DNA from 2 places in the Streptomyces sp. AMJ-169 genome. Region 2 is predicted to be linked to the other one. Evidence: riboswitches for the same ligand, from Rfam matches in the RefSeq annotation. Region 2 holds a riboswitch; the other holds the start of a gene.
The links. Region 2 has a riboswitch for cyclic di-AMP ahead of ACYUD3_RS35535 (M23 family metallopeptidase). Riboswitches for the same ligand answer to the same signal wherever they lie in the genome.
Positions count from the first base shown of each region.

Region 1 (15,103 bases), on a different contig from region 2:
CCGCCGAGTCCTACTTCAGACACAGCACCGACCCCCAGGACCGCGCGCATCTGGGCGTAGTACTGGAGCGACAGGGCCGTACAGAGGAGGCGATCCAGGCATACGACGAAGCAGCCGCCGCCAACGACCTCTTCGCGAAACGCCAGCTACGACGACTGCGCCGGCCCAGCCAGCCATAGCGACCCCGACGACTAGCCTTCCGCCAGCTCCGCCAGCTCCGCCAGCTCCGCCAGCTCCGCCAGCCCCAGCCACGACGGCAGCGGCGCCCGAAGCCGGACCGCCCCTCACCCCCGCCCCCATCGAGCCAGCCGCAGCCCCAGCCCACCGACCCGCGCCCTCACCGACCCGCGCCCCACCGGGCCGCCCCGCCAACCGCACCCCGCCCACTGCCCCGCGCCTCCAACCCACGACCCACGCCCACCGACCCTCACCCCCAACCGCACTCCCGCCCACTGCCCCACGCCCCCAACCCGCGCCCCGCGACCCACACCCACCAACCCCCAACCCCCAACCCCCTCCCCCCAACCACCCCCCACCCCGATACCGTCACCCAGTGACCTCCAACACCCCCCACCCCCCACCCCTCTTCACCTGGGACTTCGCCGCCAACCCCTACCCCGCCTACGCCTGGCTCCGCGAGCACGCCCCCGTGCATCGGACCACCCTCCCCAGCGGCGTAGAAGCCTGGCTGGTCACCCGGTACGACGACGCCAAGCAGGCCCTCGCCGACGCGCGCCTCTCCAAGAACCCGGCGCATCATGACGAACCCGCGCACGCCAAGGGCAAGACCGGCATCCCCGGCGAGCGCAAGGCCGAGTTGATGACGCATCTGCTGAACATCGACCCGCCGGACCACACCCGCCTGCGCAGACTCGTCAGCAAGGCGTTCACCCCCCGCCGGGTCGCCGAATTCGCCCCCAGGGTGCAGGAGTTGACGGACCAGCTCATCGACAGGTTCGCGGCGCACGGCGAAGCCGACCTCATTCACGACTTCGCCTTCCCCCTCCCCATCTACGCCATCTGCGACCTGCTGGGCGTCCCGAGGGAGGATCAGGACGACTTCCGGGACTGGGCCGGGATGATGATCCGGCACGGGGGCGGCCCCCGGGGCGGCGTCGCGCGGTCGGTCAAGAAGATGCGCGCCTACCTCCTCGACCTGATCCACCGCAAACGCGGCGACCTCGGCGACGACCTCATCTCCGGCCTGATCCGCGCCTCCGACCACGGCGAACACCTCACGGAGAACGAGGCCGCCGCGATGGCGTTCATCCTCCTGTTCGCCGGGTTCGAGACGACCGTCAACCTGATCGGCAACGGCACCCTCGCCCTCCTCACCCACCCCGACCAGCGCACCCGCCTCCAGCACTCCCTCGCGGCCGGCGACCGCGGACTCCTGGAGACCGGCGTCGAGGAACTGCTGCGATACGACGGCCCGGTCGAGCTGGCCACCTGGCGGTTCGCGACCGAGCCGCTCAGCCTCGGCGGACAGGACATCGGCCCCGGCGACCCCGTACTCGTCGTCCTCGCCGCCGCCGACCGCGACCCCGCCCGCTTCACCGACCCCGACACCCTCGACCTCGCCCGCCGCGACAACCAGCACCTCGGATACGGGCACGGCATCCACTACTGCCTCGGCGCCCCGCTGGCCCGGCTGGAGGGACAGACCGCCCTCGCGACCCTGCTGACCAGGCTGCCTGATCTTCAACTCGCAGCAGAAACAACAGACTTGAGGTGGCGTGGCGGACTCATCATGCGCGGGCTGCGGACACTTCCCGTGCGATTCAACCCCGTTGACCCAAGCTTTCCGAAGTCCACTGCCAGAACCAGTAGTCCTTCGCAAACATGACACACACTCAACTCTGTGATCTTCACGTGATCTGTGTGGCATTAACTTGTGACAAGTGATCGGGTCCGGATACGTTCACACATCAGTGCGGTCCCCACGCCGCACGCGTCACTGCTGTCGTGAGAAGGGTGCCCGCATGCTCTCCGGGAACGGCCGTCACCGTCGACCCCGCCAGGCTCCGGCGCTGCTCGTCGCCGCCGGAGTGACCGGCTCCGCGATCGCCATCCCCCTGCTCGGCGCGAGCGGCGCCAGCGCGGCGGACGGGACCGTCTGGGACAAGGTCGCCGAATGCGAGACGGACGCCACCTGGAGCGAGAACACCGGCTCCCTGCTCTACGGCGGGCTGCACATCTCGCTGGACGAGTGGAAGAAGTACGGCGGGACGGAGTTCGCCGAGCGGCCCGACCTCGCGAGCCGCAACCAGCAGATCACCGTCGCCCAGAAGATCCTCGCGGATCAGGGGGTCGGGGCCTGGCCGGTCTGCGCGATCACCACCGGGCTCACCAAAGCGAACGGGGTCGCCTCCTCGGTCGACCCCGGGGCGTCCGGTCCCGGGAGCGGCGGCTCAGGATCCACGTCCGGCAACGGCAACGGCAACGGCTCCGGCGCAGGCTCCAGCGCCAGCTCCCCGAGCACCGGCGACGACACCCCCAGCACCCCCACCACCCCCAGTACCCCCAGCGCCCCGAGCGCTCCCAATACCCCCAGCACCCCCACCACCCCCGGCGACACCGACACCGACCCCGCCACCCCCTCCCCGTCCCCCTCCCCGAGCAACCCCCCGGCAGAGAAGGGCAACTCCGGCACATCGGACTCGTCCGGTACATCAGACTCGTCCGGAACATCCGATACGCCCGGCACCTCCACCGGCGGCGGCCGGATCGTCCAGCCCCCCAACAGCGAGCCCACGACACCCTCGTACCAGGACAACTCGGACAACACTCCGCAGCCCACCGGGTATTCGAGCCTCGTCGACACCAGCGCCGATCCGGCCCCCGTGACCCTCTCGGTCAACGGCACCGGAAAGCATCGCGGGGTCAGCGCGCCGGAGTCGTACACCGTCCGCGCGGGCGACTCGCTCGTCTCCATCGCCGACTCCCTTGGGCTTGACGGCGGATGGCGTGCCCTTTATGCGGAGAATCGGAACGTCATCGGGGGCGACCCCGGGGCCATCGTCCCCGGTCAGACGCTTCGGCTCGGTAATTGAGGCAGTGTAAGAAATCCCCAAGAACGCGTCCGAAAGCGGCAGTTCGGCGGGGCGGTTCGGGTCGTATGTCGGTTTTGGGGAAAGTGTGGGATGAGTCTCACAAGCCCTGATCGTCTTTGAAATTCCGCTCCGGGCATGTCTACGGTCGAGCCGCCTGAGAACTCGGGCCCCTGCTGCCGCACACGCCTAATCCTGCCAGTGGCCGCACGGGAACAGTCGTCGCTTCGAGCGCCGTCGGCAGGAGCGGGGGACCCAAGGTAAGCGCTGGGAACGGCAGTTGACGCCGGACCCGGCTTGGGGTGAAGCCGTACGGCTCCTGAAGGGGAGCGCGTGCGGCCGGGCAACTCAACCGGCCCGAACCCGACAGCTCACCTCGCAGGCGTCGGTGAGGGGATCGATCCATGCTGTTCTCCGGCAAGGGCAAGCACCGCCGCCCGTCCAAGGCCACCCGTGTCATCGCGCTCGCCGGTGTCACCGGCGTCGCCGTCGCCGCCCCGCTGATGGCCGCCGGTGGCGCCTCCGCCGCGACCGCCTCCGAGTGGGACGCCGTCGCGCAGTGCGAGTCCGGCGGCAACTGGGCCATCAACACGGGCAACGGGTACTACGGCGGCGTCCAGTTCTCCGCCTCCACCTGGGCCGCGTACGGCGGCACGCAGTACGCCGCCACCGCCGACCGGGCCACCAAGGCGCAGCAGATAGAGATCGCCGAGAAGGTCCTGGCGGCGCAGGGCAAGGGCGCCTGGCCCACCTGCGGCACCGGCCTCTCCGGCGCGAGCTACAGCGGCTCCTCCAGCTCTTCCGGCTCCTCCAGCTCGAACTCCGGCAGCAGCTCGTCGAGCTCCAACTCCGGCAGCTCCAGCTCCAGTTCCTCGAACAGCGGCAGCAGCTCCAGCAGCACCCGCACCGAGACCCCCGCCTCCTCCCGCTCGACCGACCGCCCGGCCGCCGCCAAGACGGTCACCACGCCGGCCGGTACGAAGGTCAAGAAGGGCGACGGCGAGTACAAGGTCGTCAAGGGTGACACCCTCAGCTCCATCGCGGCCAAGCACAAGGTCGCCGGCGGCTGGCAGAAGCTGTTCCAGCTGAACAAGGACATCGTCGAGGACGCCGACCTCATCTACCCCGGGCAGCAGCTGCACCTGAAGTAAGACTCAGCTGAACCACAGCACCCTCACAGCCGTGGACCTCACAGTAGAGACACCGTGAGGGTCACCCCCCCGTCCCCACGGGTCTTCCGTCCCGGTGCGTGTTCCCCCGTACGCACCGGGACGGATTTTTTGTTCGCCTTCCGGTCACTCCCCCTTTGTTCCGACCTTGAACAATAGGTACGGTCGGTTCCGAACGTGGCCGGTCGGTCGGCTGGCCGAAGCGTCCGCGCCGGTTAGGCTCTAGTCGCAAGGCCCGCGCGGCCCCGCACCACCAGCGTCACATCCCAAGAAGGAGATGCACGTGCCGTCCATCGACGTCGTCGTAGCCCGGGAAATCCTGGACTCCCGAGGCAACCCCACGGTCGAGGTCGAGGTCGGCCTCGACGACGGCAGCACGGGTCGTGCCGCCGTTCCGTCCGGCGCCTCCACGGGTGCCTTCGAGGCCATCGAGCTGCGTGACGGTGACCCCAACCGCTACCAGGGCAAGGGCGTCGAGAAGGCCGTCCTCGCGGTCATCGAGCAGATCGGCCCGGAGCTCGTCGGCTACGACGCCACCGAGCAGCGCCTGATCGACCAGGCGATGTTCGACCTGGACGCCACGGACAACAAGGGCTCCCTCGGCGCCAACGCGATCCTCGGCGTCTCCCTGGCCGTCGCGCACGCCGCCTCCGAGGCCAGCGACCTGCCGCTGTTCCGCTACCTCGGCGGCCCGAACGCGCACCTGCTGCCCGTTCCGATGATGAACATCCTGAACGGCGGCTCGCACGCCGACTCCAACGTGGACATCCAGGAGTTCATGATCGCGCCGATCGGCGCCGAGTCCTTCTCCGAGGCGCTGCGCTGGGGCACCGAGGTCTACCACACCCTCAAGTCCGTCCTGAAGTCCAAGGGCCTGTCCACCGGCCTCGGCGACGAGGGCGGCTTCGCCCCCAACCTGGACTCCAACCGCGCCGCCCTCGACCTCATCCTCGAGGCGGTCAAGCAGGCCGGCTACGTCCCCGGCGAGCAGATCGCGCTCGCGCTCGACGTCGCCGCCTCCGAGTTCTACAAGGACGGCAAGTACGAGTTCGAGGGCAAGTCCCGCTCGGCCGCCGAGATGACCGAGTACTACGAGGAGCTCGTCGCCTCCTACCCGCTGGTCTCCATCGAGGACCCGCTGTTCGAGGACGACTGGGCCGGCTGGAAGGTCCTCACCGACAAGCTGGGCGACAAGGTCCAGATCGTCGGCGACGACCTCTTCGTCACCAACCCCGAGCGCCTCGCCCGCGGCATCGAGGAGGGCACCGCCAACGCCCTCCTGGTCAAGGTCAACCAGATCGGCTCGCTGACCGAGACCCTGGACGCCGTCGAGCTGGCCCAGCGCAACGGCTTCAAGTGCATGATGTCCCACCGCTCCGGCGAGACCGAGGACGTCACCATCGCCGACCTCGCCGTCGCCACCAACTGCGGCCAGATCAAGACCGGCGCCCCGGCCCGCTCCGAGCGCGTCGCCAAGTACAACCAGCTGCTGCGCATCGAGGAGATCCTCGACGACGCCGCGGTGTACGCCGGGCGCTCTGCCTTCCCCCGCTTCAAGGGCTAAGCCTCAGCCAGTCACTCGTACGTCCCCGTACCCGGTCCCGTACCGTGTGCGGGGACGTACGCACGTATGAACGGGAGGCGCGGCAGATGGCCGTCAAGGACAAGGACCGGTTCTCCACCGCGACCAGACTCCGCGCCCTGGGCGAACAGACCGCGGCCCGCGTCTACCGCTCCCAGAACAAGCGCCAGCAGCACCGCTCCCGCCTGACCGGCCGAGCGGCCCTCCTGGCGCTGGTGCTGTGCACGCTGATCGTCGCGCTGGCCTACCCGATGCGGCAGTACGTCTCCCAGCGGGCCGAGATCGCCGACCTCCAGCGCAAGCAGCAGCAGGCCCGCGAACGGGTCGAGCAGCTGCGCGACCTCAAGGCGCGCTGGCAGGACGACGCCTACGCGGAACAGCAGATCCGGCTGCGGCTGCACTATGTGATGCCCGGCGAGACCGGGTACGTCATGATCGATCCCGACGCGGCGAAGCAGGCGCGGGCGCAGACGGCCACGGCGGACCGGCCCTGGTACGCGAACGTCTGGGACGGCGTGGACAAGGCGGACGCGGCGCTGCGCTGAGCGTCGTAGACTCCCGGACCCCGAAGACCAACAGCAGAGAGATTCACGTACGGCCATGCAGACGCCTCCCCCAACCACCCCGCGCACGGAGCCCACCGAGGCGGACGTCGCCGCTTTCGAGCAGCAGCTGGGCCGCCCCCCGCGCGGGCTGCGGGCCATCTCCCACCGCTGCCCCTGCGGTCAGCCGGACGTGGTCGAGACGGCCCCCCGCCTCCCCGACGGCACCCCCTTCCCGACCCTCTACTACCTGACGTGCCCCAAGGCCAACTCGGCCATCGGCACGCTGGAGGCGAGCGGGCTGATGAAGGAGATGACCGAACGGCTCGGCCAGGACGAGGAGTTGGCGTCCGCGTACCGCGCGGCGCACGAGGACTACATCCGGCGCCGGGACGAGATCGAGGAGCTGAAGAACTTCCCCAGCGCGGGCGGTATGCCGGACCGGGTGAAGTGCCTGCACGTCCTGGTCGCCCACGCGCTGGCGGCGGGCCCCGGGGTGAACCCGCTGGGCGACGAGGCGCTGGCGCTGCTCCCGGAGTGGTGGAGCAAGGGCAGCTGCGTGACGCCCTGCGCGTGAGCGGGCGCGTTCCGCGTGTGGCCGGGGCGAGTGCGTCCCGTACGTGACCGGGCGGGCGCGTCCCGGCCGTGACCGGGGCGGGCGAAGAGACGTCCGTGACCTGTTGATCCGCTGACCTGTCGAGAGGACCCCTTATGACGCGCGTCGCCGCCATCGACTGCGGTACCAACTCCATCCGCCTGCTGGTCGCGGACGCCGATCCGGTGACGGGGGAGCTGACCGACCTGGACCGCCGGATGACGATCGTCCGCCTCGGCCAGGGCGTCGACCGCACCGGCCGGCTGGCACCGGAGGCCTTGCAGCGCACCTTCGCCGCGTGCCGCGAGTACGCCGCGGTCATCAAGGAGCACGGCGCCGAACGCCTCCGTTTCGTGGCGACCTCCGCGTCCCGCGACGCCGAGAACCGCGACGAGTTCGTACGGGGCGTGCTGGAGATCCTCGGCGTGGAGCCGGAGGTCATCTCCGGGGACATGGAGGCGGAGTTCTCCTTCACGGGGGCGACGAAGGAACTGACGGGCCGCGACGACCTCGCCAAGCCGTATCTCGTGATCGACATCGGCGGCGGCTCCACGGAGTTCGTGGTCGGCGACACGGCCGTCCGCGCCGCGCGGTCCGTGGACGTCGGCTGCGTACGGATGACCGAGCGCCACCTGATGACGTCCGGCGAGGCGGCGGACCCGCCGGCGGAGGCGCAGATCGCGGCCATGCGGGCGGACATCGAGGCGGCGCTGGACCTCGCGGCGCGGACGGTCCCGCTGACGGAGGCGCGCACCCTGGTGGGCCTGGCCGGCTCGGTCACGACGATCTCCGCGATCGCCCAGGACCTCCCCGCCTACGACTCCGCCCGCATCCACCACTCCCGCGTCTCCTATACGAAGGTCCGAGAGATCTCCGACCGCCTGCTGCGCTCCACCCACACCGAACGCACGGCGATCCCCTCACTCCACCCCGGCCGCGTGGACGTCATCGCCGCGGGCGCCCTCGTCCTCGCCGCGATCATGGAACGGGTGGGGGCGGAGGAGATTGTGGTGAGCGAACATGACATTTTGGACGGAATCGGCTGGTCGATCGCTTAAGGGCAGGGGAAGGCCCCGGTACCGAGAGAGGTACCGGGGCCGCTCGCTGTAGACCCCTGGGGCGTTGAGCCGCTTAAGGCTTCAATCCTTCGTAGGCTTCGCGGAGGTCCTTTGCCTCAGGCAGGGACCGGCGTTCTACGGCGCTGACGACTTCTAGTGCCCGCCAGTGGTTCGACGGAACAACTCGGCCACTCAATATGGCTTTCTGCACTGCCTCGCACGCTTCGTCAAGGCGATTCTGGTTCAAAAGCACCAACGCTAGGTCAATATTCGCCGAAGCGACACGGCGAGGCCACTTTGAGAAATCGGCAGAAGGACTTAGGCGGGTAATCACTTCGCGCGCGTATGATTCTGCGGCTGAGTCGCCAAGCCAGGCTAGAGTAGTTGCCGTGTATGAAATTGCCTTTGCGGGGTCATATTGATAGTGATGTTCTTTGGGGCGGATAGGAGAACTTAGGGAAGTCGAGAGCTGTTGAACTCGATTAATCACCGAGTAGGTCTCTGCGCTGTTGTGCAAGCGGGCTTGCGCTCGCCCCTCTTGTGCTGTCGCTTGGATGAGTACTGAGGTTCCCGCTGGTGCGATCGATTGCGCTATTCGGGAAAGTCCAATCGCCCGCTCGTAGTCTCCGTCGGTCAAGACGCGCCAAGCATCCGTTTCGAAGCACCATGCTTCAATCTCCGGAAACTCTGACTCTCTCCCCAGTGCTGCCGCAGTTTGCAGCCTTGCCACTGCGGCGGAGTTTTCCTTGAGGTCGATATGAAGAGTGGCTGCAAAGAGTGAGAACCATGCGCCAACGATCAAGAGCCGACGATGTTCGGTAAGGGTTTTTTTCGCGTCAAGCAGGTCTTTGATGTATCCGAGATGACGTCTTGCTTTATGGAGCAAGTCTTGCGGTGAAGTTGTCGGGTAAGCCTTAGCCGCTTCGTCGAATTCTCGCTCTAGTCGTGAGAGGGTTCCTTGGCCTACGTCGCTCGCCTGCACTCGGCGTGCCAATTCCCAAGCCTCCCACTCGTCATCCGGTGAGGCGGTGGAGATTTGGAGGGCAGCGGGGTTTTTAGGACCTTCATTGAAGGCAAGCAAATTATCCAGATCGCCTGACGTGACTTCTAGAAGCTTCGCCATCTTGGGGCGCTGATGAGCCTGAGGGTCGATCTCCCCGCTTTCCCAACGCTGCACCGTGCTGGTGGCTACCGCCATCGCTTGGGCGAAGATTTCTTGGCTATAGCCGCATGCCTTACGGCGTTTGGCCAGCTGCGTCCGCCTGCCCGCCATGTCCGTGCTCCGTCCGGCTTGACGCCCTCCCAGGTGAGAGTACCGGGCGCGGTCAACCTGCGGGCCAAGTGCGGTGTATCTGCTGTGGTACCGCCGAGCCCATGGCGGAAGGGTGGTGAGACGCAAGACGCAAGCACCCCCGCGGCGCGCGAACGCCCGGGGGCATGGTCACCAACCGCCGAAGGGTTGACGGCGATGGTCAACAGTACAGAGCTTTCCCAACAGCCTTACCCCACCGGCAAGTTCAGGCCGTCCGCCGCCATCACCCGTGTGAACGCCCTGGGCGAGCCCACGCTTGTCCGGCTCCTGAACGTCTCCGGGAAACGCCCCGCGGCCTCTCTCACGCAGTGGCGTGCGGAGTACGGCGGCGCTCTCAACGCCGAGACCGGTGAGTTCGAACTCCCGGTGCCGGCCATCCTCCCTTGCCCCTTCGAGAACTGCTCCGCCGGCGAGTGCTCGGAGGGCGCGTGACGGTCACCGCTGAACACGTCGGGAAGTTGGTCACGGACGGCGCGCGGACGGGCACTCTGATGGCCGTGGACCCGAACTGGGAAGACGTGAGGAAGCTGCCTCAGTACCGCCGAAGGGAAGGGCGAGCCTACGTCCGGCCGCCCGGTGGTGGGTTCGAATGGGACGTGCCCCCGGCTGCTCTGTACCTGTGTGAGAGCGGTACGCGGCGCCCTGGTTCGTGACCCGGATCGTCGTCGGCCCCCGCTGAGAAGTCCCGGAGTTCTGAAGCTCAGTCCCTGCCGGAAACAGCCGCTGCTGCGGCTCCCCTCTCGGGCAGGCAAGTACCCCGACTCAACAGGGGTCGGGGCAGGTGAGAGAGGAAACGCAGTGTCCGAGTACAGCGAGCCCGAGACCGAAGCCCTCGAGACCACCGAGGACGAGACCACCGAGGAAGGCGGCGAGACCGCCACCGACCTGACCGGCGCCCTGCTCGCCGCGTGAGGTAGCGGCGTCCGTGACCGGCGGGGAAGTAGCAGCTTCCCCGCCGGCTCCTGCACTCATCCACCACCCCGTCTGAAGGGAAAGCACATGAGCAATCCCAGGCTACTCAGGTTCACCTACCTGGAGGTCACAGGGTTCTGCAACGAACGGTGCGGCCACTGCTACGCCGACTCGTCTCCGCAGGGAACCCACGGGTCCATGTCGGTCGCCGAGTGGGTGGACGCGATCGACCAGCTCCCCGAGTTGGGAGTGATCGACGTCCAGTTCATCGGGGGCGAACCCACGCTGTACCCGAACCTGCCGGAGCTGATCCGGCACGCCTACGGGCGGGGACTGCACATCGAGGTGTTCTCGAACCTGACCCACGTCAAGGATGAGCTGTGGGACACGTTCCGCGAATGCCGGGTTCAACTCGCCACGTCGTACTACTCGGACGACTCCGCCGAGCACGACGCCGTGACCAAGCTCCGGGGCTCCCACAAACGGACGCGGGCCAACATCGAGAAGGCGGTGCGGCTCGGCATCCCGATTCGGGGCGGGGTCGTCGCCGTACAGCCCGAGCAGCGAGCCCGCGAAGCGGTCACCGACCTTACGGCACTCGGCGTCGGGCACGTCGGCGCGGACCGTATGCGGGCTTTCGGGCGCGCGAGCGAAGGGGCAATGCCCGACGTGGCGGATCTCTGCGGGCACTGCGCGCGTGGGCAATGCGCGATCGGCCCCGACGGCGACGTCTGGCCGTGCGTCCTCGGGCGGGTCATCACTCTGGGCAACCTGCGTGACGCCTCGCTGGCGGAGATCTGGAACGGGGCGCGCACCGCGCAGGCACGTGCCGAGATCTCCGCGGCTCACGGCGGGACCGTCGTGGAGAGCTGCACTCCTCCGCAGTTCCTTCCCATGTGCGGGCCTTGCGGTCCGTGCGTCCCGTCCGTGGGTCACTGTGATCCGCGAGAGGTGGACGGTGCGGCAGGCGCGCCTCCTACCATGGGCGCACCGGTTTAGGTTCGCTGCGACGATCAGGAGCGCGCGCATGGACGATCATGGGGACGACTTCGGGCCGTGGGGCTGGGAGAGTGCCAGCACCGCCGTACAGCGGACGGACGAAGAATGGCTCACGATCGCTCGCTACGTCCGGCACGCGGCGAACAAACTCGGCCCGGATCTTCCGCTGTGTCTTCCTGGTGAACCGAAGGAATGCGGCCGGACCGCGCAGCAGCACGTGCTGGCGTGGTCGGCGCATCTCAAGGCTGCCGCGCATCGCCTGATCGAGCAGTCCACCCCGAGTGAGGCCCGGGGCCTGCACGCGGCCGGCACGCTGTACCAGCGGCGCCTGGCAGAGCTGCGCGAGCAGAGCACCCCTGAAGCGGCTTCGCGCTGATCAGGAAAAACCGAAACGGCCCCGGTCACCATGTCTCCTGACACGGTGACCGGGGCCGAACTGGTTTCGGGGCTGAGGTTCCCGTGTCACCTTGCCGCCTGCCAAAGGCTCACGGCGAGGCCGATCACGCCGACCAGGGCCGCGAGGGCGGGTAGTGGCCACCTTCCGCGTTCGAGGGCGACGGCCGGGTCGGGCGGCGGGGGCTGAGCGGTCACTCGTCGGTGCCCCCTTTGTCGTCGACCAGGCCGAGGCCGACGGGATCGGCTGGTCCATCGCGTAACCTCTCGCTCAGCCGCCCTTGAGCAGTTCAGGCGACGTTTGAGCGCGCCCCGAGATCGCCGGAGCACCCCTCCCCGACACCCCCGCGGAAAAGTTCGTGAAGTTCTTCACAAGGAATTGGGTCCTGTCGGGCCGGGGAGAGGGTCCGGTTGGCCCTTTCGGGGGGTCAAGTGCCGTATGAACATGTTCAAAACGGGGGGACGCGGACGTATCGATGGTGTGACGGGGAGGTGTCACGGCGGGCGGTCCGAGGTGGGGTTCGGGGCGTGATCCGCAGCTCACGCGGCATTGACAACGGTGTGAGGGGGGAGCCGGTTCCCGGGGGTCCGCATGAAATGGATCACTTGGGCGGCGGAGGATAACACAGGCCCTTCCGAAGCTTGTGAAGGGGCGCACGAGCCACCCCCCTGAGACAGGTGGATACTCGATGCCATGAGCACCACGGAGCGTCCCAGGATCCTCGTAGTAGGCGGTGGGTACGTAGGCCTGTACGCGGCTCGGCGCATCCTCAAGAAGATGCGCTACGGCGAGGCGACCGTCACGGTCGTCGACCCCCGGTCGTACATGACCTACCAGCCCTTCCTCCCCGAAACCGCCGCCGGCAACATCTCCCCGCGCCACGTCGTCGTCCCGCTGCGACGTGTGCTGCCGAAGGCGGAGGTGCTCACCGGCCGGGTCACCACCATCGACCAGGACCGCAAGGTCGCCACGGTCGCGCCGCTGGTCGGCGAGGCGTACGAGCTGCCGTTCGACTACCTCGTGATCGCGCTCGGCGCCGTCTCCCGCACCTTCCCGATCCCCGGCCTCGCCGAACAGGGCATCGGCATGAAGGGCATCGAGGAGGCCATCGGCCTGCGCAACCACGTGCTGGAGCAGCTCGACAAGGCCGACTCCACCACCGACGAGGAGATCCGCCGCAAGGCGCTGACCTTCGTCTTCATCGGTGGCGGATTCGCGGGCGCCGAGACGATCGGTGAGGTCGAGGACCTGGCCCGGGACGCGGCCAAGTACTACAAGAACGTCTCCCGCGAGGACATGCGCTTCGTCCTCGTCGACGCCGCCGACAAGATCCTCCCCGAGGTCGGCCCCAAGCTCGGCCAGTACGGCAAGGAGCACCTGGAGAGCCGCGGCGTGGAGATCTACCTCTCCACCTCGATGGACTCCTGCGTCGACGGCCACGTCGTACTGAAGAACGGCCTCGAGGTCGACTCCCACACGATCGTCTGGACGGCCGGCGTCAAGCCGAACCCCGTCCTCGCGCGCTACGGCCTGCCGCTGGGGCCGCGCGGTCACGTCGACACCTCCGAGAAGCTCCAGGTCCAGGGCACCGACTACATCTGGGCCGCCGGTGACAACGCCCAGGTGCCCGACCTCGTCGGCCGCAAGGCGGGCAACGAGAACGCCTGGTGCCCGCCGAACGCGCAGCACGCGCTGCGGCAGGCGAAGGTGCTCGGCGACAACGTGGTCTCCGGTATGCGGGGCTTCCCGCAGAAGGACTACTCGCACGCCAACAAGGGTGCCGTGGCCGGTCTCGGGCTCCACAAGGGCGTCGCGATGATCGTCATGGGCAAGATGAAGATCAAGGTCAAGGGGCGGCTGGCCTGGTACATGCACCGTGGCTACCACGGCATGGCCATGCCGACCTGGAACCGCAAGATCCGGGTCTTCGCCGACTGGACGCTGGGGATGTTCCTCAAGCGCGAGGTCGTGTCGCTGGGCGCGCTGGAGACTCCTCGCGAGGAGTTCTACGAGGCGGCCAAGCCCGCGCCCGCGCCTGCGGCGGCTCAGCCGAAGAGCGAAGTCAAGGCTTCCTGAACAGCTGAACGAACTGAAGGGCCTCCCGCGATCCGTGGTGCGGGGGGTCCTTCGGCGTTTCCGTCGGCCCTGAACGGGCCTTGTCCTCAAACTCCCCCAAGCTCTTCGAGCAGGGGGGACCCCCAACGGGCTGAGTGACCCGGACGGGTTTTGCTCAGCTGTGATGCGCGGCGGGGACTAGTGTTCGGGCCGCTTGGTGTTTACGTGGGTGGTGGACGTTCCGGGATTCGTTTTCACGGAGGTTTGGCCCATGGGTGGTGTCGCTTCGCGGCTGGTGGGGTTGCTGGGGAGGGTGGCGGGAAGTGCGGGCGGGGTGCCCGTACGGGTGCGCGCGTGGGACGGGTCAGAGGCGGGACCCCCCGACGCGCCCGTGGTGGTCGTACGCAACCGGCGTGCCTTGCGCCGACTGCTGTTCAAACCGGGGGAGTTGGGGCTCGCCAGGGCCTGGGTCGCCGGGGATCTGGAGATCGAGGGGGATCTGTACGAGGTACTGGAACGGCTCTCGGGGTTCATCTGGGAACGCGGGGAGAACGCGCCCTCGCTGCGCACCGCGCTCGCCGACCCGGAGTTCCGCGGCGCCGTCCGCGGCCTGTTCCGGCTCGCCGGGCCGCCCATCCCGCCGGCCCCGCCCCGCGAGGAGACCCGCCGCACCCGGCATTTGCACACCCGCCGCACCGACCGGCAGGCGATCAGCCATCACTACGACGTCGGCAACGACTTCTACTCCCTCGTCCTCGGCCCGTCGATGGTGTACTCCTGCGCCTACTGGGAGGAGCAGGGCACCCTGGAGAGCGCCCAGCGCGACAAGCTCGACCTGATCTGCCGCAAACTCGGCCTGCGCCCCGGCGCCCGCCTCCTCGACGTCGGCTGCGGCTGGGGCAGCCTCGCCCTGCACGCGGCGCAGACCTACGACGCCCAGGTCGTCGGCGTGACCCTCTCCCAGGAACAGGCCGCGTACGCCCGCAAACGCGTCGCCGACGCCGGCCTGGCGGACCGGGTGGAGATCAGGGTGCAGGACTACCGGGACGTCCCCGACGGCCCGTACGACGCGATCTCGTCCGTCGGCATGGCCGAACACGTGGGCGCGGAACGCTACTTGGAGTACGCGGCCCGGCTGTATGAACTCCTCGCCCCCGGCGGCCGGCTCCTGAACCACCAGATCGCCCGCCGCCCCCGCGCGGACGAGGAGAAGTACCACGTGGACGCGTTCATCGACGCGTACGTCTTCCCCGACGGCGAACTCGCCCCCGTCGGCACCACCGTCACCCAGCTGGAGCGGGCCGGCTTCGAGGTGCGCGACGTCGAGTCGATCCGCGAGCACTACGCGCTGACCCTGCGCCAGTGGGTGAAGAACCTGGAGTCGGCCTGGGACCGGGCCCTCCAGCTCACCACCCCCGGCCGGGCCCGCGTCTGG
Region 1 covers NZ_JBVLTJ010000012.1:100,784-115,886, reverse strand. The annotation lists gene ACYUD3_RS27695 (tetratricopeptide repeat protein) at 1-179, shown strand, start outside; gene ACYUD3_RS27690 (cytochrome P450 family protein) at 554-1,846, shown strand; gene ACYUD3_RS27685 (transglycosylase family protein) at 1,983-3,053, shown strand; cyclic di-AMP (ydaO/yuaA leader) riboswitch at 3,273-3,450, shown strand; gene ACYUD3_RS27680 (transglycosylase family protein) at 3,455-4,201, shown strand; gene eno (phosphopyruvate hydratase) at 4,497-5,783, shown strand; gene ACYUD3_RS27670 (FtsB family cell division protein) at 5,870-6,346, shown strand; gene ACYUD3_RS27665 (DUF501 domain-containing protein) at 6,402-6,920, shown strand; gene ACYUD3_RS27660 (Ppx/GppA phosphatase family protein) at 7,055-7,996, shown strand; gene ACYUD3_RS27655 (helix-turn-helix domain-containing protein) at 8,070-9,269, opposite strand; tRNA gene ACYUD3_RS27650 (tRNA-Glu) at 9,601-9,684, shown strand; gene ACYUD3_RS27645 (radical SAM/SPASM domain-containing protein) at 10,308-11,219, shown strand; gene ACYUD3_RS27640 (hypothetical protein) at 11,248-11,595, shown strand; gene ACYUD3_RS27635 (hypothetical protein) at 11,682-11,810, opposite strand; gene ACYUD3_RS27630 (NAD(P)/FAD-dependent oxidoreductase) at 12,307-13,689, shown strand; gene ACYUD3_RS27625 (class I SAM-dependent methyltransferase) at 13,940-15,103, shown strand, end outside.
Region 1: linked by a shared signal. The riboswitch ahead of ACYUD3_RS27680 (transglycosylase family protein) and the one ahead of ACYUD3_RS35535 (M23 family metallopeptidase) in region 2 are both predicted to bind cyclic di-AMP.

Region 2 (15,103 bases):
GGGCTGGGCGGGTTCTCCTGGCTGACGTTCGCGCTGGTGCTGCTGCTCGCCGTCGTCGCGAAGCTCGGGGGCGGGTACGCGGGGGCACGGGCCGCTCGGCTGCCGGTGTGGCTGTCGTGGCGGTTCGGGGTGCTGATGAACACGCGCGGGCTGACCGAGATAGCCGTGCTCCAGGCGGGACTCGCCGCCGGGATCCTGTCGCCGGGGCTGTTCCTCGGGCTGGTGCTGATGGCGTTGGTGACGACCGCGGCGACGGGGCCGTTGCTGTCGCTGGCCGGGCGGCGGTGGCCGGCGCCGGTGGAGCGGGCGGCCGGGGTGGTCGTATGAGAGGGGCGGGGGGCGTGGTGCGGGAGGGCGGGGATTTCCGGACGCTGATGTCCCTGTTCCCCACCGGAGTCGCCGTGCTCGGGGCCGTCGACGGGGGTGGGCGGCCGTGGGGGATGACCTGTTCTTCGCTGTGCGGTGTGTGTGTCGATCCGCCGACCCTGCTGGTGTGTGTCCGCAGCGGGAGTCCGACGCTGGACGCCGTCGAGAAGTCCGGGGCGTTCAGCGTCAACCTGTTGCATGAGGATGCCCGGGACGTGGCGGAGCTTTTCGCCTCCGGCGATCCCGAGCGGTTCGGGCGGGTCGCGTGGGGGCTGCCCGACGCGGTCGCCGGGGGGCCTCATCTGCGGGAGGACGCGCTGGCCGTCGGGGATTGCCGGGTGGAGGAGGTGCGGCGGGTCGGGGATCACACGGTCGTGTTCGGCCGGGTGGTACGTGTCAGCGTCGCCGGGTGGGGTGAACCGGCCGTGCGCGCGCCCCTGTTGTACGGGTTGCGCCGGTATGCCGTGTGGCCCTCGGGGAGTAGCGTGGCGGGCTCCGGCGGCTGTCCGTCGCCCGGGTCGGCCGACGAGGAGTGACATGTCCGAGTCCGTGGAATCCGTCCTGTCGCCTGTGGAGGTGCTTCGGCGGGCGGGGGTGCCGTTCACCGTCCTCGACCATGTGCCGATCGTCGGGCGGGACGACGCCGAGAACAAGTTGGGGATGGCGACCGAGCAGCTCCTGAAGACCATGGTGTTCCGGACCGCCGAGGGGGGTTTCGTCCTGGCCGCGCTGCCGGTGACGGGCCGGGTGAACTATGGCCGGCTGGCCCGCGCGGCCGGCGTCTCCCGCAGCAAGCTGCGGCAGGCGGAGCCTGGGGAGTTGGGGGAGTTGGGGATGGAGCCGGGGGGTGCGAGTCCGGTGTGCGGGGTGGCGGGGGTGGTGATCGTGTTCGATGCGTCCGTTGCCCGGATGGGGACCGTGTATTGCGGGAGTGGGCGGGCGGATCGGACGGTGGAGATTGAAGCTGCGCGGCTGATCGAGGTGGTGGGGCCGAGGGTGGAGGAGTTGTCTTCTTGAGGTGCGGTGCGCTTTGCGGGGGCCTGCCCCCAAGCCCCCTCACCCCTCCCCGAACCTCCCCGGCCCGAACTCCTCCGCCCCCGCCCCCCTCCTCCCGCTCATCAAGTGTTCCGTCAGTAGACGCGCCGTCCCCGGTGCCAGCGGCATTCCGTCGATGCCGAAACCTGTGAGGAGCCATAGGCCACTTACCCCCGGCGCCGGGCCCACGATCGGGAGGCCGTCGGGGGACATGGGGCGTACGCCTGACCACGCCGCTCGGACGGCCACCTTGGACAGGACCGGGGCGTGGCGGGCCGCTGCTCGTGCGATGCGGGACACCGCCTCCTCGCCGTCCCTGATGTCGTCCAACTGGAGCGCCGGGCCCGCGCTCGAGCCCAGGACCACCTCTCCACCCGGCAACGGCTGCAAGGAGAACACCACTTGAGTGGGCGTGGCCGACTCGGAGACGTCGGTCAGGAGGGGTGGGCCGCTGCGCTTCAAGCCCACCGGGCCGTGCCAGGTCGACTGCATCAGGGTGTGGCGGAACACCACCTCCCGCACCGGCTCCGTCCGCAGCAGCCAACCCCTCGCCCCGAACACCGGAACATCCGTGCCCGCCTGCAACGCCAGACTCCGTGACCAAGGCCCCGCCGCCAGCACGACCGCGTCCGCCGGCAGGGTGCCGGCGTCGGTGACAACTCCCTTCACCTCACCCCCGGTCACCTTCAACCCCCGCACCGGCGTATGCGTACGGATCTCCGCCCCCGCCCGCCCCGCCCGCCGCGCCAACTCCCCCGCCGCCAGCACCGGATGCAGCGCGTATGCCCCCGCCACCGACACCGCCCCGGCCAGATCGGGAGCCAACCCGGGTTCGAGGGACAGGAGTTCACGGGAGTCCAAGTCGCTTACCCCGAAGCCGACTTCGGCCAGCGCACGGCCGTGCCCCCGCGCCCGCTCAAGCCCCTCCTCGTCGGCGGAGACCAGCAGATACCCGTGCGGCCGGAACCGGAAGGACACCTCGCTCTCCGCCTCGGCCCGCGCATAGAAGTCCACGGCCTCCGCGAACAGCGCCCCGCAGGCGGGCAACGGGCTCGGCAGCAGCCCCCCTTGATTACGGCCCGTCGCCCCGCCCGCCAAAGGGCCCCGCTCCAGGAGCAGCACCCGAAGCCCCTCCCCGGCCAGCCGCTCGGCGACCGCGCAGCCCGCGATGCCTCCGCCCACGACGATCACATCTTGCGTCTTCGGAACACCATCACTGGCCATGAGAAGCGCCTCCTCCCAACGGATCCAATGGATCCAGCGGATCCAACGAGTCCAACGAGTCCAACTGCCCCACGAACTCCCGGGCGATCCTCCCGATCAGCCCGGCCATCGACCCCTCCAACTCCTCAACTCCCCTACTACGCAAGGAATCCGGCTTCTCCAAGGCACTCGCACTCCCCGCCGGATAAAGCCCGTTCACCAGCAGGTCGTCCCGCACCACCCGCGCCCTGCGCAGGAGTTGGGTCGCCATGTCCTCGGGAGTGCACGGCGCGCGCAGGGTCAGGAAGAAGGTGTCGAAGAGCGCGGCGCGCACATCGCGGGGCAGCGGGCGGCCCGTACCCGCCGCCGATTGCAGGAGCGACGGCGCGTCCGGGACCAGCTTCGCCGCGATCCCCTCGTGGATCTCCTCGTTCAGCTCCCGGGCCCGCGCGAACAAGTCCGGCGTACCTGTCCAGGCGTCCGGTACCCGCCCCCGCAGCAGCGCCCGTACGGGCCCGTAGTCGCGCGCCCACGCCCCGCTGAACGCCGGGTGGTGCAGGGCCATGTTGGGGCGGATCACCCGGTGGTAGACGTCGCGCGGGACGGACGCGGCGTACAGCAGCATCGCCGAGTAGCCGTCCACCAGCCTTGCCGCGCACGGGAGTTGGGAAGGGGTGGCGGTGTCCGCGCGGCGGGACAGGTCCTGCCAGAGGAGGAAGGTCAGCTGGTGGCCGGTGATCCAGCGGAACCAGAACAACTGCTCGTCGGAGTCGGGGGACTTGAGCGAGCCCGGGGCCCCGGTCCCGGCCAGCAGGTCGCCGTACCGCCGGAGCAGCCGGTCGTCCCCCGCCGCCGCGACGGGGGACTCCGGCAGCACCAGAGGCTCCAGACCGTAAGGATGTCCCCCGAACTCTCCGGCCCAGGACTCCAGCAGACCGGCGGTCGAGGCCGGCTCCCGTGCGTTCACCGGCCCTCGGCCTCCACCGGGATGTGAGTGAACTCGTACTCCAGCCCGTTGACGTCGTACGCGTAGAAACTGCTGACGCCGTCCGAGTCGACGACGATCTCCGTCGGCGGCTCGGGGCGGGCGAAGGCGTACCGGCCGGACGCGAACAGGCGCTCCCAGCGCGCCCGCCACCCCCGCAGCTCGGCCGCGCTGCCGGCGGTCAGGCACACGTGCTGGAACTGGAGCAGGTCGGGGCGCGGGAGGGCGTAGTCGGCGGCGCGGGTGAAGAGGTGGAAGCGGGTGCCGGCGGCGGTGACCTCGGTCAGCCGGGTGATGCCGGGCAGCCGGGAGCGGGTCAGGTCGGAGAACTCGGTGAGGGTCCAGGCCGCCGCGCCGCCGAAGAACTCGGTGTACCAGGCGACGCAGTTGTCGAGGTCGGCGGTCTCCACGGCCAGGTGGTGCAGAGCGGCCCGGCCGGGCGGCGCGGCCTCGCTCACGGCGGCTGGGTCCACGGATAGGGACACAGGACTTTCCTTTCGGGGCGGTGCAGAAAACGGCTCGGCGGACTCGGGCGGCTCGGAAGGCTCAAGTGGCTCGGAAGAACAAGGGAGTTCAGGACGCTCATCGGGCGACCGCGTACGCCTGCTCCCCCCGCGGGGAGGCGGCGGCCAGCAGCAGTCCCTCGTCCGGATCGGCGCCCACCGCGCACACCTTTCCCAGCGACCAGTCGGGTACGTCGACGAGTTGATGCCCGCGCCGGGCCAACTCGGCGGCCACCGAAGCCGATCGGCGGCTCTCGATGCGTACGGCGAGCGGGCGGTGGGTGCGGGGGGTGAAGGACGACGGCACGTGCTCGGAGTGGAACGCCAGGGTCTCCACGGCCTGTTGGAGGTCGAGCCCGAAGTCGGCGCGGGCCAGGAAGAAGCCGAGCGTCCACTGGTCCTGCTGGTCCCCGCCGGGCGTCCCGAACGCCAGCCGCGCCCGCCCGCCCTCGACGACGAGCGTCGGACTGAGCGTCGTACGCGGCCTCTTGCCGGGGGCGAGGGAGTTCGGGTGGCCCTCGGGCAGCCACGCCATCTGGCCGCGGGTGCCCAGGGGGAAGCCGAGGCCGGGTATGACCGGTGAGCTTTTCAGCCAGCCGCCGCTGGGGGTCGCCGCGACCATGTTGCCGTGGCGGTCGGCGACGGTCAGGCAGCACGTGTCGCCGCGTGCCTGGGTCCTGGCGACGACCGTGGGGAGGCCGTCGTACAACTGGCCCCGCCAGTACGGGTCTTCGGGGGGATCGGCCGTGTCGGGCGGGGGGATCCACGGCTCGCGGGCTTCCGGTGAACCCGGGCGCAGGCGGTCCGAAGCCACCGAATCCACCAACTTCCGCCGCTCCGCCGCGTATTCGTCCGACAGCAGCACGTCCAGCGGTACGTCCGTGAAGTCCGGGTCGCCGTACCAGGCCTCCCGGTCGGCGTACGCGAGTTTCGCGCACTCGATGACCGTGTGGAGGTGCTCGGCGCTGTCCAGGCCCATGGCCGTGAGGTCGTAGCCCTCCAGCAGCGCCAACTGCTGGAGGAACACCGGGCCTTGGGACCAGGGGCCGGGTTTGTGGACCTCCAGGCCCCGGTAGGTGCGGGTGGCCGTCTCCTCCAACTGCGGGTGCCAGGAGGCGAGATCGGCTCCGGTCAGCAGGCCGGAGCGCGGTTCGCCGGTGGCGTCCAGGTGGGCCGTGCGGGTGTGCGCGTCGATCGCCTCCGCGACGAAACCCTCGTAGAACGCCCGGTGCGCGGACCGGAGTTGGTGTTCCCTGCCGCCTCCCGACGCCTCCTTCAGGATGCGCCGGAAGGTGTCGGCCAGGGCCGGGTTGCGCAGCCGGGAGCGGGGGCGGGGCGGCCGGCCCGCCACCAGGTAGGTGCGGCCCGACTCCGCCCACTCGTCCGCGAACAACTCCCGTAGCACGGCGATGGATTCGGCCGCTTTGGGGAGCACCGGGTAGCCGTCGGCCGCGTAGCCGATCGCCGGTTCCAGGATCCGGGCGAGGGGGAGGGTGCCGTGTTCCTCCAGGAGGCGCAGCCAGGCCCCGAAGGCGCCGGGGACGGTGGCCGGGAGCAGACCCGAACCCGGTATCCGGTCAAGGCCAAGTCCCTTGAAGGCGGCCGGAGTTGCCGCCGCCGGCATCGGGCCCTGGCCGCAGATCACCTGGGTCCGGCCGGCCGCCGCGTCGTGGAAGAGGATCGGTACGTCCCCCGCCGGGCCGTTCAAGTGCGGCTCGACGACCTGGAGGACGAAGGCGGCGGTGGCGGCGGCGTCGAAGGCGTTGCCGCCCGCGTCGAGCGCCGCCATGCCGGCCGCCGAGGCCAGCCAGTGCGTGGTCGCCACCGCGCCCTGGGTGCCCCGGAGTTCGGGCCGGGAGGTCACTGCGCGGGGCCGGTGGGGAGGGCGCTGAGGGCCTGGGCGATCTGCGCCTCGGTGACCGTCGGGTTCTCCATCGTCCCGGCGAGGAAGGAGTCGAAGGCGGCGAGGTCGAAGTTGCCGTGCCCGGAGATGTTGAACAGCACCACGCGCTCCTCGCCCGCCTCGCGCGCGGCGAGCGCCTCGACGAGGGCGGCCTTGAGGCCGTGCGAGGACTCGGGGGCGATGACGAAGCCCTCGGAGCGGGCGAACTTCACGGCGGCGTCGAAGACTTCGGTCTGCGGGAAGGCGCGGGCCTCGACCAGCCCGTGCTCGTACAGCAGGCAGAGGCTGGGCGCGTCGCCGTGGTAGCGCAGTCCGCCGGCGTGGATCGAGCCGGGGATGAAGTCGTGGCCGAGGGTGTGCATGAACAGCGGCGGCGTCAGGCCCGCGGTGTCGGGGTAGTCGTACGCCAGCGTGCCGCGGGTCAGGGTCGGGCAGGCCTCCGGTTCGGCGGCCACGAAACGGGTGGCCGGGTGGGTGCCGTCGAGCTTGTCCTGCATGAACGGGTAGGCGAGGCCCGCGTAGTTGGAGCCGCCGCCGACGCAGCCGATGACGACGTCCGGGTACTCGCCCATGATCTCCATCTGCTTCTTCGCCTCCAGACCGATCACGGTCTGGTGCAGCAGCACGTTGTTCATGATCGAGCCCAGCGCGAACTTCGTGTCGTCCCGGCTCAGCGCGTCCGACACGGCCTCGCTGATCGCGATCCCGATCGAGCCCGGCGAGTCCGGGTCCTTGGCGAGGATCGCCCGCCCGGCCTCGGTCCGCTCGGTCGGCGAGGAGAACACCTGCGCGCCCCAGCTCCCCATCAGGAACTTGCGGTACGGCTTCTGCTCGTACGACACCCGGACCATGTACACGTTGACTTCGAGCCCGAACAGCGCGCCCGCGAAGGACAGCGCCGACCCCCACTGCCCGGCCCCGGTCTCGGTGGTCAGCCGTCGCGCGCCCTCCTCGGCGGCGTAATAGGCCTGTACGACAGCGGTGTTGGGCTTGTGCGAGCCCGAGGGGGAGACGCCCTCGAACTTGAAGTAGATGTGCGCCGGGGTGTCCAGCGCCTTCTCCAGCCGCTCGGCGCGCACCAGCGGGGAGGGCCGCCAGATCTTGTACACGTCCCGCACCCGCTCGGGGATCTCCACCCAGCGCTCTTGCGTGAACTCGTGCTCGACGACCTTGCGGGGCAGCAGGTCGTACAGGTCCTCCGGCTTCAGCGGGGCCATCGTCGCCGGGTTGAGGGCGTCGGGGAGGGGGGCGGGGAGGTCGGGGATGATGTTGTACCAGCGGTCGGGCAGATCGCTCTCGGAAAGCTGGACTCGTTTCAGCACGGGGGTACGTCCCTTCGAGGCGCCGGGCATTCCTGAAACGGAATCGTAGAAGGGGCGATAGTCGGCCAGCTTCGCCTTTTCTGCCTGACTGTCGCGACGTGGCCTCGGCAATTGGGACTAGGCAGAAATGCGCAAGACGGCTCGGGCCGGCGCCGGGCACACTGCCGGTCGGGGCGGCCGAACCTGGAGGGGCGCATGCCGACGGCAGACACCGAATCCGTACGTGAGCTGGAACAGCGCCGTTTCACCACCCTCGTCGAGGGCGACCTCGCCGCCTTCCGCGCGCTCGCCCACCCCGCCCTCGTCTACACCCACTCCAGCGGGACACTCGACACCCTGGATTCCTTCGCCGGGAAATGCGAGAGCGGCTATTTCCGTTACCACCGCATCGAGTACCGCATGGGCGGGGTGACCGTGGTGGGGGACGCGGCGGTGGTGACCGGGGAAATGCGGGTGGATATGACGGCGAACGGTAAACGGTTGCAATTGGAGAATCGGTCGTTGGGGGTATGGGCGCGGGAGGGGGCGGGGGCGGGGTGGCGGCTGCTGGCACATCAGGCGACGGCGCATCCGGGGGCGGCGCATCCGGCGCCGGCTCAGCGGGAGAGGGCTCTGTAGGCGCGGGCGTGAAAAAGGGCGCCCCCGGCGGAGGGCGCCCTTCGGACTGCTGAACTCCCAGGCCGTCAGACCGCGTTCAGCTCCGGCAGCGGCAGCGTATGGCTGGTCTGGAGGACCTTCGCGCGCAAGTAGCGGACGTTGTGCGGAGTGGTGAAGACGCCGGTCGGGACGCGCTCCTGGACGTCGATGCCCAGAGTCCTCAACTGCTCAGCCTTGTCAGGGTTGTTGGAGAGCAGGTCCAGGGACTCGACGCCGAGCGCCGCCAGCATCTGGGCGGCGGCCGTGTAGTCGCGGTCGTCCTCGGGCAGCCCCAGCGCGGTGTTCGCCTCGTACGTGTCGAGGCCCTGGTCCTGGAGGGCGTACGCGTCGAGCTTGTTGTAGAGGCCGATGCCGCGGCCCTCCTGGCGCAGGTACAGCAGGACTCCGCCGCGTTCGGCTATCCGCTCGACCGCCTCGCGCAGCTGGGGTCCGCAGTCGCAGCGGGCGGAGCCGAAGACGTCGCCGGTCAGGCACTCGGAGTGCAGGCGGACCAGGGGGTTCGCGCCGATCTCGCCCAGCAGCACGGCCACGTGCTCCTGGCCGTCGGCGAGGCCGTGGAAGGTGACGAGTTCGGCGTCGACGCTGTAGCCGTCCTGGAAGCGCAGCGGCACCCGGACGCGGGAGCGCGGCGTGGCGGCGGGGAAGTCGGGCATGCGGGTCTCCGGGGTGCGGGTCGTTCTGGAGCTGGCGGGGGTCGATGGGCGCGGACAGGGACACGTACGGATACACGGCGACGCTTGCTTCAGATTTGAAACACTCGCCGCGCCTCGACTGTATCCCTTGTTTTAAAGTTGAAGCAATGGATTTCTGTTCCGCCCCGCACTGTGTCCTACGTCTCACACCCCGACGATGACCGCCGCCGCCACGGCACCGCCTCCCCGCCCCCCGGCTCCTCCCCCTCCCCCTCCAGCGCCTGCGCGATCCGCGCGCTGATCTCCTCCAACTGCCCCACCTGCTCGGCCGTCAGCTGGTCGAAGACGGCCGTCCGCACGGTCCGCACATGCCCCGGCGCCGTGCGCTCCAGCACCCGCAGCCCCTCCCCGGTGAGCGCCGCGACGCTGCCCCGCTTGTCCGAGGGGCACTGCTCGCGCCGCACCAGCCCGTCCTTCTCCAGCCGGGTCACCGCGTACGTCAGCCGGCTGCGCGTGATCTTCGTGCTCGCCGCCAGCTCGGTCATCCGCAGCCGGTGCCCCGGCGCGTCCGAGAGATTGGCGAGGATGGAGTAGTACAGGTGGGACATGCCGGCGTCCTGCTGGATCTGCCGGTCGAGCGCGTCCTCCAGGAGGAACGCCGCGGCGATGTACGCGCGCCAGGCGCGCATCTCGGCGGGGGTGAGCCAGCGGGTCGTCATGGGACCAGTGTAGGTTTGTTTCAAACTTGAACCAAGCCAGCAGGGATCGCGCCGATGCCGTATCCGTACGTCCTCCTCTCCGCCGCAGTCTCGCTCGACGGGTATCTCGACGACACGACCCCCGACCGGCTGCTCCTCTCCAGCCCCGCCGACTTCGACCGCGTCGACGAGGTGCGCGCCTCCGTCGACGCCATCCTCATCGGCGCCGGCACGATCCGCGCGGACAACCCCCGGCTCCTGGTGAACTCCCCGCGGCGCCGCGCCGCCCGCCTCGCCGAGGGCCGCGCCGAGTACCCGCTGAAGGTGACGGTCACCGCGACCGGCGAGCTGGACCCCGCGGCCCACTTCTGGCACACCGGCGGGGAGAAGGTCGTCTATACGACGGAACAGGGCGCGCGGCGGGCCGTGGAACTCGGGGTCGCCGCCGACGTCGTACCGCTGGGCCCGGAGCTGGACTGGCGCCGGCTGCTGGCGCATCTCCATGACGTGCGGGGGGTGGGGCGGCTGATGGTCGAAGGCGGCGGGACGATCCATACGCAGTTGCTCCAGGCGGGGCTGGCGGACGAGCTCCAGCTGGTGCTCGCGCCCCTGTTCGTCGGCGATCCGAAGGCGCCTCGGCTGTTCGGGCCCGGGGGGTACGAGGAGGGGCGGCTCGAGCTGCTGGAGGCGCGGCGGATCGAGGATGTCGTCCTGATGCGGTACCGGCCGGAGGTGACCCCGGCGGACCACTACTGGCTGGGGCTGGCCTGCGACCTCGCGGCCGAATGCCCGCCGTCGCGGACGGCGTTCAGCGTGGGCGCGGTGATCGTGGCGTCCGACGGCACGGAACTGGCACGCGGCCACTCCCGAGAGGGCGGTGACCCGGTGGTCCACGCGGAGGAGGCGGCGCTGGCGAAACTGTCCCCGACGGATCCCCGGCTGCCCACGGCCACGGTGTACAGCAGCCTGGAGCCCTGCGCGAGGAGAGCTTCCCGCCCGGCCCCGTGCTCCCGGCTGATCCTGGACGCCGGGGTGCGCCGGGTGGTGACGGCATGGGTGGAACCGGACACGTTCGTCCAAGGGGCGGATGGGAATGGGCTGTTGAGGGAGGCGGGGGTGGAGGTGGTGGTGCTGGAGGGGTACGAGGGGCGGGCTAAGGGGCCGAATGGGCACTTGCTGGGGTAGCTGATCGGGCGGCGGACCCGCACCCACCCACCCGGCCCACCCCACACTGCGCCCCGCCCCCCGCCGGGTGACGCTGCCCCCATGAGACCAGCGAAACCCGTACTGCTCGTCGCCGCCCTTCTCTCCCTGGCCGCTTGCTCCAGTTCTGAATCCGGTGGCCGGCAGATGGCCAGGGCCCTCCCCCCGGACGCCGCGTTCACGCATCCCGGGGTGCTGGTCGACAAGGAGCAGCTGGATGTCGTGCGGGAGAAGGTCCGGGGCGGGCGGCAGCCCTGGCTGCGGGCCTATTTCCAGATGCGGGACAGCAAGTACGGGTCGTACAAGTACGCGCCCGAGCCGTACGAGAGCGTCGACTGTCCTGGTGGGGACCGGCCCGCGCACGGATGTCTCCAGGAGCGGCAGGACGCCATCGCCGCCTACACGCAGGCCCTCCTCTTCAGCATCACCGGCAAGCAGCAGCACGCGGCCAAGGCGCGGGAGATCATGGACGCCTGGTCGGGGAAGATCCGGCGGCACACCGAGGAGGACGCGGGACTCCAGACCGCGTGGGCGGGATCGACCTGGGCGCGGGCGGCGGAGCTGGTGCGGCACACACCGGGCGCGGGCTGGCCGGACGACCGGGTGGCACGGTTCGAGCGGATGCTGAAGACGGCGTACCTCCCGGACGTCACCAGGAACGTCGCCGACTACAACGGCAACTGGGACCTCGCGATGACGGACGCGGCGATCGGCATCGGCGTCTTCACCGACGACCACAAGGTCTTCGACCAGTCCCTGAAACGCTTCCGCGACCGCGTCCCGGCCTACTTCTACCTGGAGAAGGACGGCGGCGTCCCCATCGCCCCGGCCCGCTCGGGCCTGAACGACCCGGCGAAACTCTCGGCGTACTGGTTCAAGCAGACGACGTTCAAGAGCGGCCTCTCCCAAGAGAGTTGCCGCAACTTCAAGCACGTCGGCTACTCGCTGGCGGCGACCTCGCACATTGCGGAGACCGCCTGGCACCAGGGCGTCGACCTGTACGGGGAGGTCAAGGACCGGCTGAAGGCGGCGGCCGAACTGCACGCGGGCATCCAGTCGGGGGCGCCCGCTCCGGCGTGGCTGTGCGGCGGGAAGGTGGACCGGAACATGGGCCCTGACCTGGAGGTTCTCGTCAACCACCTGGAGGGCCGGCTGGGCGAGTCCGTACCGGCGACCCGCAGGCTGGTGGAGAAGAGCAGGCCCGAGGGCACGGACGATCTGTTCGTCGCGTGGGAGACGCTGACGCACGCGAAGAACCCGGTCTGAGGGGGGCCGGGTAACCCGTTTGGCTTTTCACCCCCGGGATGACGTATGGTTACGTCAACGGCGCGGGGTGGAGCAGCTCGGTAGCTCGCTGGGCTCATAACCCAGAGGTCGCAGGTTCAAATCCTGTCCCCGCTACTGAAGGCCAAGGGCCGGAATCCGATTCAGGATTCCGGCCCTTGGTTTTTGTCCCCGTTCACTCACTCTGCGTATATGACCGCTGTACCGGCGCGGTCAACTCGCCCGTTTTTCGCGGACGTTGCGGCTTAAGTCCCGTCCATAAATGTTAATGATCAAGCGGAACAGCTTGGAAACGACGGCCCGGGTCTATTAACGTTCGATAACGCAGCACGGTCGTCCCAGCCGTCACAAGAGACGGCTCCGTGCGCACGCGCCGAATCCCGCGAGGGAACCGGGGAACCACCACCTTGGGGTGAATCACGCGAAGGCCACCGCCCGCGACGGGCGGCCGGTTTACGCGCGTAGGAGACCTTCCCGCTCCGAACCCGTCAGCTAACCCGGTAGGCGACGGAAGGAAAGGAGTGCGCCCGCGTGGCGAACGCCCCAGAAGCCCCCGCGCCGACTTTCGGGTTCGGCGGTCCCCGCACCGACGAGGGCCCCTGGGAGGAGTGGAACCCCACCGCCGACTCGGTCGCCCCGGTCCGCGGCAAGCACCGGGTGGCCAAGCAGCGCGGCGGCGGATTCGCCCGCAGCTCGACCGTCCTCGGCGTCGGCGTCATAGCCGCCGTCAGCGCGGGCGGCATGGCCAGCGCCAACACCGGCAAGGCCCCCGTCTCCATCTCCCTGCCCGACCTCGGCTCCCTCAGCGGCTCGGACGACTCCGCGCAGGACACCCCGGACGCGCTCGCGAGCTTCGGCACCGAGGCCGACGTCAGCGCCCAGGGCAAGAGCGAGAGCGGCGCCTCCGACGCCGGTGAGGCGCTGCGCAGCCGGATCATCGCGCAGGCCGAGTCCCAGCAGACCCAGGTCGACGCCCGCGCCAAGGCCGCCGCCGCGAAGGCCGAGTCCGACGCCGCCGCCAAGGCCGCCGAGGACGCCAAGGAGAAGGCCGCCGCCGCGAAGCGGAAGGCCGACGACGAGGCCAAGGAGAAGGCCGAGGCCGCCCGCCTCGCCGAGCTGGCCAAGCAGTACGCGCTGCCGACGTCGTCGTACACGATCACCTCGACGTTCGGGCAGGCCGGGTCGCTGTGGTCGTCCGGGTACCACACCGGGCTCGACTTCGCCGCCCCCACCGGCACGCTCATCAAGGCCGTCCACAGCGGGACCATCACGGAGGCCGGGTGGGCCGGTTCCTACGGCTACCGCACCATCCTCACTCTGGACGACGGCACCGAGCTCTGGTTCTGCCATCAGTCGTCCATCAACGTCAGTGTCGGCCAAAAGGTGGCTACCGGTGACGTCATCGGGCGGGTCGGTGCCACGGGCAATGTGACGGGGGCCCACTTGCACCTCGAAGTGCACCCCGGGGGCAGCTCGACCGGGATCGATCCGGCGGCGTGGCTGCGGAGCAAGGGGCTGAATCCGTAAGGGAGTTGGCTTGCTGGGGGTCCTGCTCGGGTGGGGCCCCTTTTTGCTGTGTTCTTGTGTACCGGTCGGAATGCGGGGGTCCGTCTCCGGCGTTGACGTAGAACATGACTACTCTGCGCCGACTCGGCTCCTCCGACCTCGAAGTCTTCCCCCTCTCCCTCGGCGGCAACGTCTTCGGCTGGACCGCCGACGAGGCGGCCTCCTTCGCGGTGCTCGACGCGTACGCCGCCGGCGGGGGCAACTTCGTCGACACCGCCGACGCGTACTCGGCCTGGGTCGAGGGCAACAGCGGGGGCGAGTCCGAGACCATCATCGGCAAGTGGATCAAGGCGCGCGGCAACCGGGACGACGTGATCGTCGCGACCAAGGTCAGCCAGCACCCCGAGTTCAAGGGGCTTTCCGCGGCCAACATCAAGGCGGCGGCGGACGCGTCGTTGCAGCGGCTCGGCACCGACCACATCGACCTGTACTACACCCACTTCGACCAGCCGGACGTCCCGGTCGAGGAGATCATCGGCGCGCTGGACGAGCTGGTGAAGGCGGGCAAGGTGCGCCACATCGCCGCGTCCAACATCTCCGCCGACCGGCTGCGCGAGTCCCTGGACTTCTCCGACCGCGAGAACCTCGCGAAGTACGTCGCCCTCCAGCCGCACTACAACCTGGTGTCCCGCGACACGTACGAGGGCGACCTCCAGGACCTCGCCGCCCAGACCGGCCTCTCATCGGTCCCGTACTTCGCGCTGGCCTCCGGGTTCCTGACCGGGAAGTACCGTGCCGGGGCGAAGGTAGAGGGGGCGCGCGCGGCCGCGGGGGCGGGCAAGCACCTGGAGACGGAGCGGGGCCAGAAGGTCCTGCGCGCGCTGGACGAGGTCGCGCAGGCGCGGGGGGTGGAGGTGGCGACGGTGGCACTGGCATGGCTGGCGTCCCAGCCGACGGTGACGGCACCGATCGCGTCGGCGCGGACGGTGGAGCAGTTGCCGGCGCTGCTGGCGGTGGCGGAACTGGAGCTGACGGAGGGGGAGTTGGCGGGGCTTACTGGGGCTTCGGTGTAGGGGAGTTGGGGGGGGCGGCCTGGACTGGAGGGTGGGTCTGGGTTTGAGGGGGCTGGCCTGGATCAGGGGGCTGGCCCGAGCCGGCGGGGCCGCATTTCGCGGCTCCGCCGCAGGGGGGGCGGCCTGGGCTGGAGGGGGCTGGCCTGGGCTGGAGGGGTGGGTCTGGGCTGGAGGGGGCTGGCCTGAGTCGGCGGGGGGCCCGGATCGGCGGGCTGGCCTGAGTCGGCGGGGGGCTGCATTTTGCGGCTCCGCCGCAGGGGGTGGGCGGGGGTTGGGGGCTTTGCGGCGGGCGGTTGGGGGATGAGGTCAGAGGGTTGAGGGCGTGGAAGCTGGCGGCTCGGCAAGGTACCTAAGGGGCGCGGGGCTGTTTCGATATGCGGCTCCGCCGCGTGGGCGCGACCGGTGGCGTGTGCTTGAAGTCGGCGGTGGTGCAGCGTACTTAAGGGGCGCGGGGAACTGCGCGATCAGCCACGATGAGCCCGCACCCGCCAGACGGCACAACCCCCCACCTCCTACCGCCCCCTCACCCCCGAGGCCGATAAGACACCGCACCCCCATACCCCTGCTGCCCCTGCCCCCAATACTGCTGCCCCTGCTGCCAGGCACCCCCCTGCTGCCAGAGCCCCACCCCCACCGGCGGAGCCACAACCCGAGCCGCATACTCCAGCGCAGGCCGCGCCACCCCCCGCCTCCTCCACAACTCCTCCAACAACTCCCGCTCCCGCACCACGAA
Region 2 covers NZ_JBVLTJ010000022.1:26,376-41,478, reverse strand. The annotation lists gene ACYUD3_RS35605 (cation:proton antiporter) at 1-327, shown strand, start outside; gene ACYUD3_RS35600 (flavin reductase family protein) at 324-902, shown strand; gene ACYUD3_RS35595 (aminoacyl-tRNA deacylase) at 904-1,383, shown strand; gene ACYUD3_RS35590 (NAD(P)/FAD-dependent oxidoreductase) at 1,423-2,625, opposite strand; gene ACYUD3_RS35585 (L-tyrosine 3-hydroxylase) at 2,615-3,571, opposite strand; gene ACYUD3_RS35580 (VOC family protein) at 3,568-4,074, opposite strand; gene ACYUD3_RS35575 (gamma-glutamyltransferase family protein) at 4,172-5,881, opposite strand; gene ACYUD3_RS35570 (TrpB-like pyridoxal phosphate-dependent enzyme) at 5,953-7,317, opposite strand; gene ACYUD3_RS35565 (nuclear transport factor 2 family protein) at 7,513-7,935, shown strand; gene ACYUD3_RS35560 (GTP cyclohydrolase II) at 8,001-8,627, opposite strand; gene ACYUD3_RS35555 (MarR family winged helix-turn-helix transcriptional regulator) at 8,804-9,325, opposite strand; gene ACYUD3_RS35550 (dihydrofolate reductase family protein) at 9,380-10,489, shown strand; gene ACYUD3_RS35545 (alginate lyase family protein) at 10,571-11,773, shown strand; tRNA gene ACYUD3_RS35540 (tRNA-Met) at 11,835-11,908, shown strand; cyclic di-AMP (ydaO/yuaA leader) riboswitch at 12,153-12,314, shown strand; gene ACYUD3_RS35535 (M23 family metallopeptidase) at 12,323-13,318, shown strand; gene ACYUD3_RS35530 (aldo/keto reductase) at 13,423-14,370, shown strand; gene ACYUD3_RS35525 (PrsW family intramembrane metalloprotease) at 14,894-15,103, opposite strand, start outside.